Regions from separate parts of the Actinomadura sp. ATCC 39365 genome, predicted to be linked through region 2. Evidence: riboswitches for the same ligand, from Rfam matches in the RefSeq annotation. Region 2 holds a riboswitch; each other region holds the start of a gene.
What was found. Region 2 has a riboswitch for thiamine pyrophosphate ahead of thiC (phosphomethylpyrimidine synthase ThiC). Riboswitches for the same ligand answer to the same signal wherever they lie in the genome.
Positions count from the first base shown of each region.

Region 1: it holds a riboswitch for thiamine pyrophosphate, as region 2 does, so the genes downstream of both, ACNF49_RS04100 (purine-cytosine permease family protein) here and thiC (phosphomethylpyrimidine synthase ThiC) in region 2, are expected to answer to the same signal.
Region 3: it holds a riboswitch for thiamine pyrophosphate, as region 2 does, so the genes downstream of both, ACNF49_RS42660 (FAD-dependent oxidoreductase) here and thiC (phosphomethylpyrimidine synthase ThiC) in region 2, are expected to answer to the same signal.

Region 1 covers NZ_CP184335.1:756,383-760,627, forward strand. Annotated here, with positions in the region: gene ACNF49_RS04090 (ATP-binding protein) at 1-9, opposite strand, end outside; gene ACNF49_RS04095 (methylated-DNA--[protein]-cysteine S-methyltransferase) at 105-677, shown strand; gene ACNF49_RS04100 (purine-cytosine permease family protein) at 663-2,000, opposite strand; TPP riboswitch at 1,991-2,104, opposite strand; gene ACNF49_RS04105 (rhodanese-like domain-containing protein) at 2,156-2,479, opposite strand; gene ACNF49_RS04110 (Fpg/Nei family DNA glycosylase) at 2,506-3,384, opposite strand; gene ACNF49_RS04115 (TenA family protein) at 3,422-4,027, opposite strand; gene ACNF49_RS04120 (GOLPH3/VPS74 family protein) at 4,050-4,245, shown strand, end outside.
Region 2 covers NZ_CP184335.1:10,539,402-10,543,646, forward strand. Annotated here, with positions in the region: gene ACNF49_RS50355 (SDR family oxidoreductase) at 7-858, shown strand; gene thiC (phosphomethylpyrimidine synthase ThiC) at 868-2,346, opposite strand; TPP riboswitch at 2,339-2,451, opposite strand; gene ACNF49_RS50365 (class I SAM-dependent methyltransferase) at 2,487-3,107, shown strand; gene ACNF49_RS50370 (glycoside hydrolase family 95 protein) at 3,067-4,245, opposite strand, start outside.
Region 3 covers NZ_CP184335.1:8,834,145-8,838,389, reverse strand. Annotated here, with positions in the region: gene ACNF49_RS42670 (thiazole synthase) at 1-327, opposite strand, end outside; gene thiS (sulfur carrier protein ThiS) at 320-520, opposite strand; gene ACNF49_RS42660 (FAD-dependent oxidoreductase) at 517-2,031, opposite strand; TPP riboswitch at 2,021-2,137, opposite strand; gene ACNF49_RS42655 (NAD(P)/FAD-dependent oxidoreductase) at 2,190-3,359, shown strand; gene ACNF49_RS42650 (Rv2175c family DNA-binding protein) at 3,390-3,764, shown strand; gene thiE (thiamine phosphate synthase) at 3,742-4,245, shown strand, end outside.

The DNA.
Region 1 (4,245 bases), 9.8 Mb from region 2:
GTACCCCACACCTCCATAGTGCACGTGGCGTGGTGGGTCTGACGGGCGATCCGTCCGATACGCTGCGCTCACGAAGATTCCGGTGGCTGAAACGGGTGAGAGGCATGTCGAGCAGCGACCTCGATGCCCTGCTGAGAGTGACCTCCAGCACCTACAAGGGCGAGGGGCCACCGGACATCGCGTTCGGCACCTACGACGGCGCGGTGGGCAGGCTGGTGCTCGCGGTGACCGGCAAGGGCATCGCGGCCTGCAGTTTCGAGGCCGAGAACACCGTGTTCGAGCGGGTGGCCAAGGAGGTCGGCACGTTCATCGGGCCCGACGCCCGCCGCCTCGACCCGGTGCGCCGGGAGCTCGACGCGTACTTCTCCGGCCGCCTGCGCACCTTCGCCACGCCGGTGGACCTCGCGCTGGCCACGCCGTTCGCCCGTACCGTGCTGCAGAAGACCATGGCCGTGCCCTACGGCACGACCACGACGTACGAGGAGATCGGCGCGAGCATCGGACGGCCGCGCGCCCTTCGCGCGGTCGGCAACGCGGTCGGCGCCAACCCCGTGTGCGTGATCGTGCCCTGTCATCGGGTGGTCCGTGAGGACGGCGAGCTCGGCGACTACGCCGGAGGCGTGGCCGCCAAGCAGCACCTGCTCAACGTCGAACGCCGGGCCTCAGCGGGCCGCTGACCGGCGTCGGCCGAGCACGCCGATGAGCAGCGTCACCAGGGCCGCCACCAGCGCGCCGCCGAGCGCACCGTTCATCCACGGCTCCCTCGTGAAGCCGACGGCGTCGCGGGCGGAGGCCCAGAAGCCGTCCCAGCCGGCGACCGTGGGCGTCGAGGTGGTGAACCAGTAGGCGGCGAAGCCCAGCGCCCACGGCAGCAGCATCAGCCAGCGCGAGGGCGCGTCCTCGGCGGTGTTCCAGCGGGCGGCGCCGCCGAGCACGAAGTAGTCGACGGCCAGCACCGCGAACATCGGCACGAACACCGCGCCGATCACCCCGAGGAACGCGCCGTAGGAGGTGACGTCCACGACCAGGGCGATCGCGGTGGTGAGCACGCCGATCGCGGTCGAGACGATCCGGCGGTCGACGTTCGGCATGAGGTTCTGCAGCGAGACGGTGGTGGAGTAGACGTTGGCGAAGGACTGGTCGGTCTCGCGCAGCACCAGGATGCCGAAGAACAGCGCGCCCAGCGGCGCCGCGACGAACGGCTGGAACACGACCATGCCGTCGGCCTGGACCGCCCGGGCGCCCGCGATGGCCACCGCGTACACGCCGAGGGCCAGGCAGGCCACCTGGGCGACGGTGTAGCCGCCGACGACCCCGGTGAAGGCGGCCCGGCTGGAACGCGAGTGCCTGGCGAAGTCGGCGGCCATCGGCACCCACGACACCGACAGGGCGATGACGTAGTCGACGGCCGGGGCGAAGGCCGTCCACGACCCGCCCGTGTACGTCGGCGCCTCGCCCAGGAACGACACGGTGAACCAGATCAGCGACAGGATCACGCCGACGGTCACGTACCGGCGCAGCAGCCTGATCGACCCGAGCGGCCAGACGGCGAGCGCGGTGGTCAGCACCCCCGCCGCCACCACCCACACCTGGTACGGGACGCTGCCGAAGATCGCGTTCGCGGCCTTGGCGATCACCCAGAGCTCGAAGGCCCCCCAGCCGAGCATCTGCACGATGTTCAGCACGGACGGGACGTACGACATCTTCGCCCCGAACAGCCCGCGCAGCAGCACCATCGCCGGCCGCCCGGTCTGCGTGCCGGGGATGGCCGACAGGCCCACCATGGCCGTGCCGATGAGGCTGCCGACCACGGCGGCCGTGAGCGCGGCCACGAGGCTGAGCGGCGCGCCGCCCAGGGGGTCGATCAGGACGAGCGCACCGGAGAAGCCGAGAAGGCTGACACCGAGGTTGGCCCAGAGCGCGCCCTGGTCGAGGACGCCGAGGGTCTTGGGGGGCGCGCCGTCAAGGGTCAGCGGAACTTCGTCGACGACATGCGTCATCGCACACTCCCTACGCCGGCATTATCCGGACAGGTTCAGGCGGTCGGCAGCGGCTGTGTTGCTGCCCTCTCAGCCCGGCACCCCGAGCTCCCGCGACTATGCAGTTGGCGCCCTCATCATGCCTTAATGGCGGCAGAACCGCCACAGTGGGGCATTCAGGCCACGAAAGGCTCCTGCCCGGTCTCGCTCACCATCGGACGGCGCGCGAACTCCCACGACTGCATGCCGCCGCCCACGTTGACGGCGTCGCGCCCGAGCTGGTTGAGCCACGCCGCGACCTGCATCGACCGGCCGCCGACCCGGCACACCACGTAGACGGTGCGGTCGGCGGGCACCTCCTCGACCCGGCCCTGGATCTGCGACATGGGGATGTGCACGGCCTCGGGGGCGTGGCCGGCGAGCCATTCGTCCTGCTCGCGGACGTCGAGCAGGTAGGCGTCGTCGGGAACGGCGGTGGCCTCGATCTCAGGAACGGTCATGCCTCCATCATCCCGCGCCCGGGACCCTACTTGAGCAGGCGCGACATCCGCCGGTCGGCCAGCGGCTTGCCGCCCGTCTGGCAGGTCGGGCAGTACTGGAGCGCGGAGTCGGCGAAGGACACCTCGCGGATCGTGTCGCCGCACACGTCGCACGGCTGGCCCGCCCGGTTGTGCACGCGCAGCCCGGACTTCTTCTCCGCCTTGAGGTCTTTGGCGGCCAGCCCGTGCGCCCGTTCGACGGCGTCGCGCAACGTCGTCACGATGGCCTCGTGCAGGTCGGCGATCTGCGCGTCGGTCAGCGTCGCCGCGATCTTGAACGGCGACATCTTCGCCGCGTGCAGCACCTCGTCGGAGTAGGCGTTGCCGATGCCCGCGATCACCTTCTGGTCGCGCAGCAGCCCCTTGATCTGGGTGCGGTTGCCGCCCACGATGCGTTTGAGCGCCTCGACGGTGAAGGCGTCGTCGAGCGGGTCGGGGCCCAGGGCGGCGACGCCGGGCACGTCCTCCGGCTTGTCGGTGACGTAGACGGCCAGCCGTTTCTGCGTGCCTGCCTCGGTCAGCTCGAACCCGGGGGCCAGGCCGTCGTCGTCGGGCGCCAGCCGTACGCGTACGGCCAGCGGCCCCTTGCCCGGCCGCACCGGCCGCGCGCCGGTCAGGTCGTCGCGCCAGCGCAGCCAGCCGGCGCGGGCCAGATGGATGATCAGGTGCAGGCCGTCGCAGTCGAGGTCGAGGAACTTGCCGTGCCTCGACACGCCCGTGACGGTGAGCCCGCCGAGCGCGGTGACCGGCGGGTCGAACGTCTTGAGCGCCTGGAAGCCGACGACGTCGACGCCGGCGATCGAACGGCCGACCGCCCGCTCGCGCAGGAAGTTCGTGAGCGACTCCACCTCGGGAAGTTCCGGCATGCCACCAGGGTATGGCGCGCACCGGGCCGGCACGCGACTACGGCACGTCCCAGAAGGCGAGCTCGTGTGCCATGCCCTCGGCGAACAGCGCCTCCGCCCGTACGGGGTCGGGGTCGGCCTCGTCGATCATCTGCCCGATCCGTACGGTCAGCGCCGCGAACGCCGGGTCTGCGTAGGTGTCCACCCAGGCCCGGTACCGCGGCTCGGCGGGCGGATTCTCGGCAAGGATCTTCCCAAGACTCGAATATCCCCACATGCACGGATAGAGCGCCGCCAACCCCTCCCCGTACGACCCCGCCGCCTCCAGCAGGAACGCCGTGTACGCCGCACACGCCGGCCCCTTCACCGCGTTGTCCAGATCGGCCCCGAACTCCGCCGACAACGACCGATGCAGCCGCAGTTCGTCGTGGTACGTCGCATGCGCCAGATCTACCAGGTCCCCCAGATGCCCGTCCGGCGCCTGCCAGGCCAGCCTGGAGAACACCCGCACATAGTCCAGCAGGTACAGGTAGTCCTGCTCCAGCCAGGAGCGGAAGACCGGCTCCGGCAGGTCGCCCCGCCCGATGCCGGCCACCGTGGGGTGGTCGAGCTGCGCCTGGAGCAGCGGCCGGCCGATCGCGTGAAGTCTTTCCGAAATGCTCATGCTGGGAGGTTAGTGTCGGGGCATGACCGTGACGATTGCCGAAGAACTCCTCCTCCTCGCCCACGACGAGGAAGAGGGCAAGCAGCTCATCGGGGGCGTCCAGCTCAACCCCGCGCTCGGCGGCGCGATCCTCGCCGAGCTGGCCGCCGCGGGCCGCGTCGAGCTGGCCGACGACAAGGTGACGGTCAAGGACCCCACCCCGCTGGGCGACGCGGAGC
Region 2 (4,245 bases):
CCGGACATGTCGGAGACACCACCACCCCAGAGCCAGCCGTACCCGGGCCGTACGGACGAGATGTCGCCCGAGCCGCGCGACGAGATGCGCGGCTACGAGGGCAGGGACCTGCTGGCGGGCAAGAAGGCGCTGATCACCGGCGGTGACTCGGGCATCGGCCGGGCGGTGGCGGTGGCGTTCGCCAAGGAGGGCGCGGACGTCGCCATCGCCTACCTCGACGAGCACGACGACGCCAACCACACCCGCGGCCTGGTCGAGCAGGAGGGACGGCGCTGCGTGCTGCTGCCCGGCGACCTGGGCGACCGCGACCACTGCGCGACGGTCGTGGAGCAGGCCGTCTCCGAGCTGGGCGGCCTGGACGTCCTGGTCAACAACGTGGCCTACCAGGCGCCCGTCGACTCCCTGGAGGAGCTGACGGACGAGCAGTGGGAGCACACGTTCGCGGTCAACATCCACAGCTACTACCGCGTCACCAAGGCCGCGCTGCCGCACCTGCGGGAGGGCAGCGCGATCGTGAACACCTCCTCGATCAACGGCCTGCGGGGCAACAAGACCCTCATCGACTACGCCGCGACGAAGGGCGCGATCAACGCCTTCACCTACTCCATGGCCCAGAACCTGGTCGAGCGCGGCATCAGGATCAACGCCGTCGCCCCCGGCCCGGTCTGGACGCCGCTGATCCCGGCCACGATGCCGGAGGAGAAGGTGGAGAAGTTCGGCGCGCAGGTGCCCATGAAGCGGGCCGCCGACCCCGACGAGATCGCCCCTTCGTACGTGTTCTTCGCCGCCGACCGGCTGTCCTCGTACTACACGGGCGAGGTGCTGGCCCCGATCGGCGGCGAGACGCTCCCGGGCTGACCGCGCAGGTCAGAGGTAGATCGAGCCGCCCTTCCCGAGGAACTCGGCCGCCTTGTCGGCCATGCCCGCCCGCACCTCGTGGCTGAGCTTCATCGAGCAGAACTTAGGGCCGCACATCGAGCAGAAGTGCGCGGTCTTGGCGGGCGCGGCCGGCAGGGTCTCGTCGTGGAAGGCGCGGGCGGTGTCCGGGTCGAGCGACAGGTCGAACTGGTCCTCCCAGCGGAACTCGAACCGGGCGTCCGACAGGGCGTCGTCCCACGCCTGGGCCTGCGGGTGCCCCTTGGCCAGGTCCGCCGCGTGCGCCGCGATCTTGTACGTGATCACGCCGGTCTTGACGTCGTCGCGGTTGGGCAGGCCGAGGTGCTCCTTGGGGGTGACGTAGCAGAGCATGGCGGTGCCGTACCAGGCGATCATGGCGGCGCCGATGCCCGAGGTGATGTGGTCGTAGCCGGGGGCGATGTCGGTGACGAGCGGGCCGAGGGTGTAGAAGGGCACGTCGTCGCAGAGCTCGCGCTGCAGGTCGACGTTCTCCTTGATCTTGTGCATGGGCACGTGGCCGGGGCCCTCGATCATCACCTGCACCTCGTGCGCGTGCGCGATCTTGGTCAGCTCGCCCAGCGTGCGCAGCTCGGCGAACTGGGCCTCGTCGTTGGCGTCCGCGATCGACCCGGGGCGCAGCCCGTCGCCCAGCGAGAACGTCACGTCGTAGCGGGCCAGCAGGGCGCACATCTCCTCGAAGTGCTCGTACAGGAAGCTCTCGCGGTGGTGGGCCAGGCACCAGGCGGCCATGATCGAGCCCCCGCGCGAGACGATCCCGGTCTTGCGGCGGGCGGTCAGCGGCACGTGCGCCAGCCGCACGCCCGCGTGCACCGTCACGTAGTCGACACCCTGCTCGCACTGCTCGATCAGGGTGTCGCGGTAGACCTCCCACGACAGCGCCTCCGGACGCCCGCCCACCTTCTCCAGCGCCTGGTAGATGGGCACGGTCCCGACCGGGACGGGCGAGCTGCGGATGATCTGCTCGCGGGTCTCGTGGATGTTCGGCCCGGTGGACAGGTCCATGACGGTGTCGGCGCCCCACCGGGTGGCCCAGGTCATCTTCTCGACCTCCTCCTCGATCGAGGAGGTGACGGCGGAGTTGCCGATGTTGGCGTTGATCTTGACCAGGAAGTTCCGGCCGATCGCCATCGGCTCGGACTCGGGATGGTTGACGTTGGCGGGGATGACCGCCCGGCCGGCCGCGACCTCCTGCCGGACGAACTCGGGGGTCATACCCTCCCGGACGGCCACGAACTCCATCTCCTTGGTCACCACGCCGCGCCGCGCGGCGCCGAGCTGGGTGACCGGCGATCCCCACGCCGAGCGGTCGGTACGCGACGGCCCCGAGGTGTCGTAGAGCCGCACCGAGGTGCCGTTCGACAGTCTGACCTCGCGCATCGGCACCTGGAGGTCACCGATGTGGATCTTGGAAAAGCGCGCGTCGCTCATCGCGCAAACTCCCTTCGCCGGCATTATCCGGAGCAGGTTCTGGCGGTCGGCGGCTGACAGCCGTCCTCTCAGCCCGGTCCGTACCGGGCTCCCGCGTTGGTCACCGCGATCATAACCCCGCGCGTGGCAGGATCAAGGGGATGTCTGATCCCATTGCGCACACGACCGCCACCTACGACCGCATCGCGCGCCAGTTCGACGAGCAGGTCGCCGATCCGTCACCCTCGATCGTGGCCGTCCGCGACCGGTTCGCCTCAGCCCTGCCCGCCGGAGCCACGGTCGCCGACCTGGGATGCGGCCCGGGGCGCGAGTCGGCCTGGTTCGCCGGACGCGGCCTGACCACCGTGGGCGTGGACCTGTCGATCGAGATGGCCAGGCTCGCCGCCGGGCGCGGCGTGCCCGCCGTTCTGGGCGATCTGCGGCGGCCGCCGCTGTCGCCGCAGTCCCTGGACGGCATCTGGTCGGCCGCGGCCCTCGTGCACGTGCCGTCCGAGCAGACCGAGCCGACGCTGCGCGCCTGGCACGCGGCGCTGCGCCCCGGCGGGGTGCTCGCGCTGATCACCGCCCTGGGCGACAGCGAGGGCTGGGAGCCGGTGCCGTACCGGACGGAGTACGAGCGCTGGTTCGTCCACCGCGACGCGGGGGACCTGCTCGCGGTGCTGGACGCGGCCGGGTTCGCGGTCGCCTGGCACGAGACGAACGTCACCCACCGCACGTGGTTCAGCGTGCTGGCGACAGCGCGCAGCTCTCCCCTGCCCTAGTCTCCAGGTCGAGCGCGAACCCGGGGCCGCGCAGCCGGGCGGTCCCACCGCGCGCCGACGCCAGCCTGACCTCGACCGGCACGCCGTCCGCCCAGGTCACCCCGACGGTGAAGCCGCCGCGGGCGCGCAGCCCGTCGAACGAGCCCGCGTGCCAGACGGCCGGCAGTGCGGGCAGCAGCTCGATGACGCCGGCGTGGCTCTGGAGCAGCATCTCGGCCACCCCGGCGGTCGCGCCGAGGTTCCCGTCGATCTGGAACGGCGGATGCGTGTCCCACAGGTTGGGCAGCGTGCTGGACCGCAGTTGCCCGCTCAGCATGCTCAGGGCGCGGTCGCCGTCCTTGAGCCGGGCCCAGAAGTTGACCTTCCAGGCCATGCTCCAGCCCGTGCCGCCGTCGCCGCGGGCTTCGAGGGTGGTGCGCGCCGCGGCCAGGTGCTCGGGAGCGGTGAGCTGCGTCCCGGGGTGCAGGGCGTAGAGCTGGGAGACGTGCCGGTGCCGGTCGGACGGGTCGTCGAGGTCGGCCTTCCACTCCTGGAGCTGCCCCCACGACCCGACCCGCAGCCCGGGATCGAGCCGGTCGGCCGCCGCGCGCAGCCGTCCGGCGAACTCGGCGTCCACGCCGAGCGTCCGCGCGGCCTCGGCCGTGCAGGCGAACAGGTCCCGGACGATCTGCTGCGCCATGGCCGCGCCCGCGGTGAAGTCGCCGTGCTCGGGCGAGTACGCGGGCGAGACGACGAGGCTGCCGTCACGCCCGTCGGTACACAGGTTGGCCAGCCAGAACTCGGCGGCCTCGCGCATCGCCGGGTAGGCGTGCCCGCGCAGGTAGTTCTCGTCGCCGCCGAACAGGTAGCGCTCGTAGAGCTGGCGCACCAGCCAGCCGGCGGCGTCCGGCATCCAGAACGACGTGGGCCAGTCGTGCACCCCGGTGAACCCGAACGGGTTGGTGTTGGAGTGCACCACCCAGCCCGCGGAGCCGAACATCGACCGCGCGGTCTCTCGACCGGGCGCGCGCAGCCCCGCCACGAACTCCTGGTACGGCACCGCCGTCTCGGCCAGGTTCACCGGCTCGGCGGGCCAGTAGTTCATCTGCAGGTTGATGTTGGTGTGGTAGTCGGACTCCCACGGCGGCGAGTTGGACGC
Region 3 (4,245 bases), 1.7 Mb from region 2:
GTCGGGCAGCAGCGTGCGCTCGTCGGAGATGACCTCCAGCTTGACCCAGTTCGTCCCCAGGGCCTCGCGGGCCAGCCGGGCCGTCAGCACGGCCTCGCCCGCGGTGAAGCAGCCCGCGGTGTTCGGCAGCACCTTGATGTCGCGGCGGCGCAGCACGTCGAGGACCGAGCCGCGGGCGCCGGGGTCGAGCCGCCGCATGGCCACCGTGGTCAGCTCGGTGCCCGAGGCGACCAGGGCCTGGTCGAGCACCTCGAGGGAGGGCGCGCCGCCGGTGCCCATGATGAGCCGGGAGGCGAACTTCTCCCCGGCGATGATCAGCTCATCCACCCTGCACCGCCGTCAGCACCTCGACGCGGTCGCGGTCGCCGAGCGCCGTCGTCTCCCACGTGCTCCGCGTGACCACCTCGTCGTTCACGGCCACGGCCACCCCGGTGGTGGCCGTGGTCAGCGTCCGTACGGCCTGGGCCACGGTGGTGCCGTCGGCCACCTCGTGCGGGGCGCCGTTGATCGTCACAATCATGAAATATCCCGAAATCTCGCGGGCGAGCACAGCGCGGCCAGCTCGCCCTCCTCACCCGTCAGAATCCCCGCGCCCGTCGAAAGCCCCGCCTGGGCCGCTGTCTGGGCCGCTGTCTGGGCCGCTGTCTGTGTTGTTGTCCGGGCCGTTGCCAAGGCCGTCGTCGGGGGCGCCGTCGTCGTCACCGGGGTCGTGGCCGGGGTCGTCACCGCCGCCGTGACCAGGGCGGCCGTGAGGGGCGCCAGCAGCACCCCGCCCCGGTGGTGGCCGGTCGCCAGCACCAGCCCGGGGACCTCGCCCGTCCCGATGATCGGCAGGTTGTCGGGGGTGCCCGGACGCAGCCCGGCGACCACGTCGGCGACCTCCAGCTCGGTGACGCCCGGCACCAGCTCCCTGGCGTCGCGCAGCAGCTCGTAGAGCCCGCCCGCGGTCACCCGGGTGTCGAACCCGAGCTCCTCCTGGGTCGCCCCCAGCACCAGCTCACCGTCGCCCCTGGGGACGAGGTAGACGGGCGCGCCGTGCACCATCCCGCGTACGCACCGCCCGAGCAGCGGCTGCGGCGAGCGCAACCGCATGATCTGCCCCTTCACCGGCCGGACGGGCACGTCGGCCAGCTCCCCGCTCCACGCCCCGGCGGCCAGCACCACCCGCTCGGCCGCGATCTCCCGCACCGCCGGCTCAGGCTGACCGGGCACGGGCTCGAGCCGCACACCGGTCACAGCACCCGCCGCAGCGCCTGCCGCACCGCCGGTCCCGCCGCCGGTCCCAGCGCCGGTCCCAGCGCCTGTCACGACGCCTGGAGCGGTGTCGCCGTCGCGCAGCAGCCTGGTCACCCGCGCCCGCACCACGGGCACGCCCAGCCGGTCGAGCGCGGCCAGCAGCGCCGCCGTGACCCGGCGCGGATCGACCCAGGCGTCACCGGGGGCGAGCAGCCCGCCGCGCACCGAAGGCGCCAGCATGGGCTCCAGACGGCGGCACTCGCGCCCGGTCAGCCGCTCGACCCGCAGCCCCAGCTTGTCCATGAACGCCGCCAGGTCGTCGAGCGCCGCGAGGTCGTCGGCCCCGAAGGCGACGTCGAGCGTGCCGTCGGCGCGCAGGTCGAGCGCACGACCAGCGGCCCCCTCCGGCCCGATCATCCCGAACGTGCCCCCGAACGCCTCCCGGGACCTCGTCCCGGCCCCGCCGCCCAGGCCCGCGCCGAGACCTGGCCCGAGGCTCGCGCTGAGGCCCGCACTGAGGCCCGCACTGCGGCCCGCGCTGAGGTCCGGGCCGAGGCCCGCGTCGGCGGCCAGTTCGGCGGCGAAGGACGGCCACCGGCTCAGCGAGGCGGCCCCCAGCCGCAGCAGCGGCTCCTCGGTGTAGGCGACCTCGCTGACGGGCGCCAGCATCCCGGCCGCCGCGTAGGAGGCCCCGCGGCCCGGGGCCGGGTCGACCACCGTGACGGGCAGCCCCTCGCGGGCCAGCCGCCAGGCGATCGACAACCCGACGACCCCGCCGCCCACGATCACATTCATCCGCGCTCCCTTCGCCGGCATGATCCGGATCAGGTGTCTTGCGGTCGAAGGCCCGCTCAAGCCTTCCTCTCAGCCCGGTGACGGCCGGACTCCCGCGCGTCTTGCGCCTCCAGCCTACGGCCTCGGCGCGACGCACCGGCACCGCCCCCGTTATGGTCATGAACGTGAACCATGTCGTAGTGGTGGGAGCGGGCCTGGCCGGGCTGCGCAGCGCGGAGGCGCTGCGCGGGCGCGGCTTCACCGGACGGATCACGCTGATCGGCCAGGAGCGCCATCGGCCCTACGACCGTCCGCCGTTGTCCAAGGCCGTGTTGTCCGGCGCGGCCGACTCCAGCTTCCTGGAGGCCGACCTCGACGCGCTGGAGGTCGACTTCTGGCCCGGCGTCACCGCCAAGGCCCTGCGCGAGGGCGTCGTGGAGACCACCGAGGGCCAGCTCGGCTACGACGGCCTCGTGATCGCCACCGGCGCCGAGCCGATCACCGTGCCCGGCGACGGCCCCCAGCACGTCCTGCGCACCCTCGACGACGCCCACGAGCTGCGCGCCGGACTCGTGGCCGGGGCGCACGTGGCGATCATCGGCGCGGGCTGGATCGGCGCCGAGGTCGCCACCGCCGCCCGCAAGGCCGGCTGCTCGGTGACCGTCATCGAGGCCGGCCCCACCCCGCTGGCCAACGCCGTGGGCCCGGAGATCGGCGCCCGCACCCGACACTGGTACGACGGCATCGACCTGCGCCTGAACACCATGGTCGACGAGGTGGACGAGGGCGGCGTGCGGCTGGTGGGCGGCGAGTTCGTCCAGGCGCACGTGGTCGTCACCGGCATCGGCGTGCGCCCGGCCATCGAATGGCTGGCCGGCTCCGACATCGACCTGCACAACGGCGTCGTCACCGACGAGCACCTGCGCACGTCCATGCCCAACGTGGTCGCCGCCGGCGACTGCGCGGCCTGGTGGTCGCGCCGCTACGGCGTCCGGCTCCGCGTCGAGCACTGGGACACCGCGCTCGGCTCGCCCGAGGTCGCCGCCGCGACCCTGCTGGGCGAGGAGGCCGTCTACGACCCGGCGCCCTACTTCTGGTCCGAGCAGTTCGGCCACATGGTCCAGTACATCGGCCACCACCCCTCCGGCGACCGCCTGCTCTACCGGGGCGAGCCCGAGGGCAAGTGGTCGGCCGTCTGGCTGACGTCCGGCGACACCCTCGCCGCCGTGCTGGCCGTCGACCGGCCTCGGGACTACGTGCAGGGCCGTAGGATCATCGAGGGCGGTCATCGCCTCGACACAGAACGCCTGGTAGATCCAGAGGTCCCCCTACGGGATTGTGTTGTTTGAGCAAGGACGGCATGTGGTAGTTGTGGTTTCGTGACGCTTTCTGTTGCACAGATCGACCGGGAGACCGACCAGCTCGTCGACGAGTGGCTCACTCTCCCCGAAGTGGCCTCACGCCTGGATCTCTCGATCGGGCGGGCCAAGCAACTCCTCAAGGACCACAAGCTGCTCGGCGTGCGCCGCGGCGGCGGCGGGCCACAGGTTCCCGCGGTGTTCATCGACGGGAAGGACGTGATGAAGGGCCTGCCCGGCACACTGACCGTGTTGCAGGACGCCGGCTACGACGACGTCGAGTCGCTGCGCTGGCTCTTCACCCCAGACGAGTCCCTGCCGGGGTCGCCCATCGAGGCGATCAAGGCCGGCCGTCACACGGAGGTCAAGCGGCGTGCCCAGGCCCTCGGTTTCTGAGGCCCGCCTCTATCTCTGCACCGACGGCCGCCGCGACCGCGGCGACCTGGCAGAGTTCCTCGACTCGGTGCTGGCCGGCGGCGTGGACATCATCCAGCTGCGGGAGAAGGGCCTGGAGGCACGCGAAGAACTCGCGCTCCTGGAAGTCTTCCGCGACGCCTGCGACCGGCACGGCAAGCTGCTGGCCGTCAACGACCGGGCGGACATCGCCTTCGCCGCCCGTCCCGACGTGCTCCACCTGGGGCAGGACGACCTTCCCGTGACGGTCGCGCGAGAGATACTCGGCGACGACATCGTCATCGGCCGGTCCACCCACTCCGTCGCCGAGGCGTCCGCCGCGGCCGTGGAGGAGGGCGTCGACTACTTCTGCTGCGGCCCGATCTGGCCCACGCCGACCAAGCCGGGCCGCCACGCGCCCGGCCCGGCGCTGCTGCGGCACGCGGCCTCACTGGGACCGGCCCCAGGGTCGGCCCCGGGGTCG